2 regions of the Endozoicomonas sp. GU-1 genome follow, and region 1 is predicted to be linked to the other one. Evidence: predicted binding sites of a transcription regulator. Region 1 holds the regulator's gene; the other holds the start of a gene.
The links. The regulator FNR, encoded in region 1, switches genes on or off when oxygen is low (the NO sensors DNR and NnrR bind a similar motif). The targets are predictions, from matches to a motif close to TTGATNTANATCAA.
Positions count from the first base shown of each region.

Region 2: pflB (formate C-acetyltransferase) is a predicted target of FNR. The motif match lies at 1,601-1,614, and genes of this name have one in related genera.

Region 1 is NZ_CP114771.1:1,885,041-1,888,461, reverse strand. Features, by position in the region: gene O3276_RS07610 (TraR/DksA family transcriptional regulator) at 1-174, shown strand, start outside; gene O3276_RS07605 (hypothetical protein) at 224-700, opposite strand; gene O3276_RS07600 (adenine phosphoribosyltransferase) at 899-1,456, opposite strand; gene fnr (fumarate/nitrate reduction transcriptional regulator Fnr) at 1,536-2,294, opposite strand; gene hemN (oxygen-independent coproporphyrinogen III oxidase) at 2,809-3,421, opposite strand, start outside.
Region 2 is NZ_CP114771.1:1,387,619-1,391,039, reverse strand. Features, by position in the region: gene O3276_RS05710 (methylglyoxal synthase) at 1-422, shown strand, start outside; gene O3276_RS05705 (hypothetical protein) at 579-1,037, opposite strand; gene pflB (formate C-acetyltransferase) at 1,701-3,421, shown strand, end outside.

The sequences.
Region 1 (3,421 bases):
CTGGGTAACGAGGCGGTGATTGAACTGGGTAAAATTAACCGCGCCCTTGATCGTATAAATGAGGGCGATTACGGTTTCTGCCTGTCCTGCGGTAAGGAAATTCCGGTTCAGCGCCTTGAGGTTATGCCTTATGCTGACCTCTGTGTTCAATGTGCTGAGGCCAAGGGGTTGTAGGGGAGCATCCATCATCAAGGCGATAAGGGAGCAGGCAGGCTGAATCCTGTTATGCCGGTTTGGCTGCAGCCTGGTTAAAGTACGTTGACTCCTCTGTGGAGCAGCCTGATTCAATAATCATCTTTTGATAGCTTTCGCAGAAGCTCTGGAGTGTTCCGGGGTTTCTGCTGTGGAAGTGCTTTTGCCATAATCTGGCCATGGCAGTGATGTCTTCTTTATCAATATCTTCGATCTGAATACCGCAGCGGTGATAGATAAGCCAGGCAATGGCGGTGGCGTAAACCAGGTTGGTCGCCAGTTCATGATGGGGGTGGGAAAGAAACTCCCGCTGGCTGGCCAGTCCCCGGACTTTGCTGGATAAGTCAGCGTTCGGGGCCAGAAACAGGTCCCAGATATTGCGGTGCATGCGTGGGGAAATCTGATAGATACCGAGCGCCTGGTGATTGGCCTGTTTCAGATGAAAACCAAGCCCGGACTCTCTGGCCGCGGTACCAAGCAGCAGGTTCTCAGCAGTAGGGCTCCACATACCCAGATGCTTGAGTGCGGGGCGAACAACATAGTGCCTTAGTTCCTTGGCGCATATTCCCATTTGCAAAGTCCTTTTTCCGGGTAGATCCCGGTCTGTGCGTCCTGTAATTGCGGGAGTGGCTCTCAGATCCAGACATTGACCCTGGATCTAAGAGACATATCGTATCATCCCTGAAATTCTGAACTGAGGGTGGTTTTACTCACCGGCAAAATTGCACAGGGCATAGGTTGGAATGCCCGCCGCATTGAGTCTGTCAGCACCCTTGAGGTCTGGCAGGTTGATGATAGCTGCAGCTTCCAGTGTGCTGGCTCCTGCTTGTCGGATCAACTGATCGGCAGCCAGCAGTGTGCCTCCGGTGGCGATAAGGTCATCCACCAACAGAATGTTTTCACCGGGCTTAATGGTGTCTTCATGCATTTCCAGTACGGCTTTACCATATTCAAGGTCATACTCGACACTGAGGGTTTTGCCGGGCAGTTTGCCTTTCTTGCGAAACAGTGCCAGCGGCTTGTTCATGATATAGGACAGTGTCGAGCCAAGCAGGAAACCGCGGGCATCAAGCGCGCCAATGCGATCAAAAGTCTGGTTCTCATAACGCTGAACCATGACATCCACGGCCTTACGCCAGGCTTCCGGGTTTTCAAACAGTGTGGTGATATCCCGAAACAGGATGCCTTCATGGGGCCAGTTGGCGATGGTTCTGATTTGCGTTCGCAGATATTCCTGAACGGATGAACATTCGTTTGTATGCATGGGAGGGAGCATGCCGCTGTCAGTCAATGGATAAAAAGGAAGAAGCCACCTCAAAGGGTAGCTTCTTTAGAGGATAAAGTCAGGCGTTGGTAGCAATAGGGTTGGGTTCCAGGGTTTTTCCCCCGGCCAGGGCACAGAGTTCAACCGAGTTGCGAATTTCGATTTCCTTGCCCACGGCGGAGATCAGGCCGTTTTTCTGGAATCGGGTAAATACACGACTAACCGTTTCTACCGCCAGGCCCAGGTAGTTCCCCATCTCATTTCTCGACATGGACAGACGGAACGACTGCGAAGAAAAGCCCCGGCGACGAAAACGGCTGGCCAGGTTAATCAGGAAGGTGGCAATACGTTCATCGGCGTTTTTCTTGGACAGCAGCATCATCATTTGCTGGTCTTCACGGATACGCTTGCTCATCAGGCGCATCAGATGTCGGCGCAGTTCCGGGAATTGATCGGAAAGGGTTTCCAGTTGCTCAAAAGGAATCTCGCAGATCATGGTGGTTTCCATCGCCTGGGCCGACACCGGATAGGTATCCGTATCCATACCGCTCAGGCCAAGAATTTCGCTGGGCAGGTAAAACCCGGTGATTTGTTCCTCACCTTCATTGGTCGCTGTGTAGGTTTTGAGAGCCCCTGAGCGAACAGCAAAGACGCTGGTAAAGGGGTCACCTTCCAGAAACAGGTGTTCGCCTTTTTTCAAAGGACGCCCACGCTTGATAATGTGATCCAGCTGATCGATATCCTTAATGCTCAGTGCCAGTGGCAGGCACAGTGAGCTGAGGCTGCAGTCTCTGCAAGCCACATGGCTCGGCTGTCGGACGTTGGGCTTTGACGTCATTGAGAGGCCTCAAAGTCGTATTTGGCGAAATTCGACACTGTTTATGGAAAACCAAGTGTATGAAAAGTATTACCGGAGTGTAAATCAGGTATGTACGCAACCGGGCAGACCCAGGGTAGGGGTTTGGTGCTGCTTTAGCAATGCGTCATAAACTGCGGTGGTTCCGGTGAGCTTTCATCTGCCGTGTCGTCTATCCAGCCCAGGGCTGACCCTGATAATAGTATGGTCATGGCTCCTGGTGGTTGTATGTCTTTATCCCTGGAAAATCAATCTGACATTGTCTTATGTCACAGGATTAAATTTTCGTTCGTGGTATTTAACGGACATGACAGATTTTGCACTTATGTTTCAAGTAAATCAATGTGATAGTGGTGGCAAGTCGTCGTCAGTTTCAGTTTTTTGCTGATAAGCCGGTGAGCTGCAGAGAGGTTTCGGTTCTGTGCGGGATGATCAGTCATTGTCGGTACTGGCGGGAGAGGGGCTCCGGAGCCTGGTGATTGCTCCGGAGTGCTGCTCAGATAACCTTTGAGTAGAGCGTCTTTTCTTTCATTTCCGGTTGATGGAGATAGTGGTCGAACTGCATACAGATGTTACGGATCAGCAGCGTTCCCTTCGGCAGTACTTCCAGCAAGCCATCGCTATTGAGACTGATCAGGCCGTCCGCCCTCATCGGCTCCAGTCTTGCCAGCTCATCCCGGAAGTAATCCCTGAATTGAATATCAAACCGCTGTTCAATATCGCTGAAATGCAGTTTGAAGTGGCAGATCAGCTGGGTAATCACTGCCTGGCGGACTTTGTCATCAGCGGTCATCTTCAGACCGCGAACCATTGGCAATTGCTGTTCATTGAGCATTGCACAGTACCGGGCTTCATCGGTGCTGTTCTGAATATAAGTGTCGCCTACCTGGCTGATGGCAGACACGCCCATGCCGATCAGGTCGCAATGGCCATGGGTGGTATAACCCTGAAAATTCCGGTGCAGCGTGCCATCCTCCCGGGCCATGGCCAGTTCATCGTCTGGCAGGGCAAAGTGATCCATGCCGATGTAGATGTAGCCCTGATCCAGCAGCTTTTCCGTGGCCTGATGCAGAATGTCCAGCTTCATTTCCGGCGCTGGCAGATCCTGC
Region 2 (3,421 bases), 500 kb from region 1:
GCATTGCCCTGGTCGCTCATGATAATAAGAAAGGGGAATTGGTGCAGTGGAGTCTGCGCCATAAGGAAAAGCTGCAGGGTCATGATCTTTTTGCCACGGGTACCACAGGAAGTCTGCTGGAAAAAGAACTGTCTATGCCGGTCACAAAATTTATCAGTGGTCCGCTGGGTGGAGACCAGCAGATTGGCGCATTGATTTCTGAATGCAAACTGGACCTGCTGGTATTTTTCTGGGACCCGTTTGAGCCAATGCCCCATGATCCGGATGTTAAGGCATTGTTACGGATTGCAGCGGTGTGGAATATCCCGGTTGCCTGTAACCAGAGCTCGGCGGATTACATATTCTCGTCAGACTTGCTTGGACAATCTCATAACCGGCATATTCCGGATTATGACAGCTATCTACAGCAAAGAACGCTTTGATTTTATGGGTTCAAAAAAAGCACAAAGGCCTTGAAATAAGGGCCTTTGGCGAAAATAATCCGGGAAAGTAATGACTGGGTTCCGCTAGACAAGCTCCGCTGAATAAGCCTGGCTGGTAGTGTCAGTATTCAAAAACAATCAATATAAAACGGGTATTCAATACTCAGAGTTGTCGTTGCCGTCTCTGCTCATTGAGCCAATACCGAAGCCTGAAGGCCCGTACTGGCGGCGCTTTTTGTAGGTTACCTTGGGCTCGGCGCTGCTATGGCGGTCTTCAGGCGCAGCAGGTCTGCAGCTCATAGTGCCGCTGATGGCGCTGTTGTTACCAACGCTGTTACCACTGCGATAGCTTTGACCACCGGACGAAAACCTGCGGACAGGCTGCTTGGTAACCGATGGCTGAAAAACGGAAACAGGCGTCTGTTCATACAGGTCTCTTTCTGAGTCCCGCTCAGACAGCAGTTCACTGTTCTGGACAGAACCTTCCTGCATATTCAGGCGCATACGATATGGGTGACCGTAACCTCTACGGCGACGTGGCTTGTGGTCTTTTGGCTCAGGTGGCTTCAGGCCGGTGAACTGTTCGTAAATGGTTGTGTAAATATATTTGCTCATAACTACCTCCTGTTCATCCTCTCCCAGAAACGGATAAAATGTCTTTATTTGGTTGACGATGTTAGACAAACCCATTTTCGGTATGAATAGGTAACACTACTTAAAACTCTCTGAATAAACGGCAACAAACGTTAACAGTATAATGTTAGTGTCGTTAATTATTTTGAAAAACGAAACGAAATAGAATTAACAGAAACAAAGACTAGCATTCATAAAAATGGATCGTTGCTTGATTTCATAATTTTTTTGAATTTTGGACTATTGGTAATAACTAATTTTTGCTAATCAAGGGATAGTTAATAAAATATAAGAGGATATCCTTTTTTGTTAATTCCTGTGGAAATCTGTTTATGTATTTTTATAACCAGTAGGTATTAACACTGATGGCGGAGTTGTCGTATATACGTTAATTTGACTGAAATTATTTCTTATTCACCGGGTTGGCCGGCTTTACACCTGCGGTATGACCACATAAATGTGATGATTTTTGTGATGATGTGTTATCGCAATATCTGCGTCCCCGCAAGACAGGCAAACGATACGCCGACAATGATTTACTTTCATTGATGCAGATCAAGTTGGTGTCACCGCCAATCGATGCAGTCTGACTGACCCGGAACAGCATTCCCAAAGAATTCTCCAACCTATCAGGAGCCTCTTAGTATGACTGTAACCACCAGCGAACTGCCAGCAGCATGGGAAGGATTCACTTCCGGCGACTGGTCCGAAAGCATCAACGTTCGTGACTTTATCCAGAAAAACTACACCCCTTACGAGGGTGACAGTTCCTTCCTGGCCGGTTCCACTGAAGCAACAGACAAACTGTGGGCTGATGTTATGGAAGGCATCAGGGAAGAGAACCGCACTCACGCCCCCCTGGATTTCGATACCGATCTGCCATCCACTATTACTTCTCACGACGCTGGCTACATCAATAAAGATCTGGAAACCATTGTTGGTCTGCAGACTGATAAGCCGCTGAAGCGTGGCATCATCGCCAACGGTGGCATCCGTATGGTTGAAACTTCCTGTGAAGTTTATGGCCGTAAACTGGATGACATGGTTAACAAGATCTTCACTGAATATCGTAAGACGCACAATTCCGGTGTTTTCGATGTTTATACTGCTGACATTCGCAACTGTCGTAAGTCAGGTGTGATCACCGGTCTGCCGGATTCCTACGGCCGTGGACGTATTATCGGTGACTACCGTCGAATCGCTCTGTACGGTATTGACCGACTGATTGTTGATAAGAAGGCCCAGCACAAGTCTCTGGATGCAGCGCTGACTGCCGGTGAAAATCTTGAGCGTACTATCCAGCTGCGTGAAGAGATCATGGAGCAGATCAAGGCGCTGATGCAGATCAAGGAGATGGGGGCCAAATACGGTTGCGATCTCGGTAACCCTGCTGCCTCTGCCCGTGAAGCGGTTCAGTGGACGTACTTTGGTTACCTGGCTGCGGTTAAGTCCCAGAATGGTGCGGCCATGTCTCTGGGACGTACGGCTACTTTCCTGGATATCTATATCCAGCGTGACCTGGAAGCAGGCAAAATCACTGAAACGGACGCCCAGGAACTGATCGATCACTACGTAATGAAGTTGCGTATGGTTCGCTTCCTGCGTACCCCTGAATACGATCAGCTGTTCTCTGGCGACCCGATCTGGGCCACTGAGGCTATCGGCGGTATGGGCCTTGATGGTCGTACACTGGTTACCAAAAACTCTTTCCGTCTCTTGAACACCATGTACACCATGGGACCATCACCAGAGCCAAATATTACGGTGTTGTGGTCTGAGCAGCTGCCGGTGTCTTTCAAAGAGTATTGCGCCAAAGTATCCATCGATACCAGCTCTATCCAGTACGAAAATGATGATCTGATGCGTACTGATATGAACAGCGATGATTACGCCATCGCCTGCTGTGTGTCGCCAATGGTTGTTGGCAAGCAGATGCAGTTCTTCGGTGCCCGCGCCAACCTGGGTAAAACGCTGCTGTACGCCATCAATGGCGGTGTGGACGAGAAGCTGAAAATTCAGATTGGTCCGAAAACTGACAAGATCACGTCGGAATACCTGGATTACGACGATGTCTATGCACGTTTTGATACGCTCATGGATTGGCTGGCCAGTCAGTATGTGGCTGCCCTGAACTGTATTCATTACATGCACGACAAGTACTCTTACGAGGCTTCTCTGATGGCCCTGCATGACCGTGATGTTATTCGCACCATGGCCTGTGGTATTGCCGGATTGTCCGTTGCTGCTGACTCTCTGTCGGCCATTAAATACGCCAAAGTCAAGCCGGTGCGTGATGAAGACGGCATTGCTATCGACTTCGAAATTGAAGGTGATTTTCCGAAGTTTGGTAATAACGAAGAGCGTGT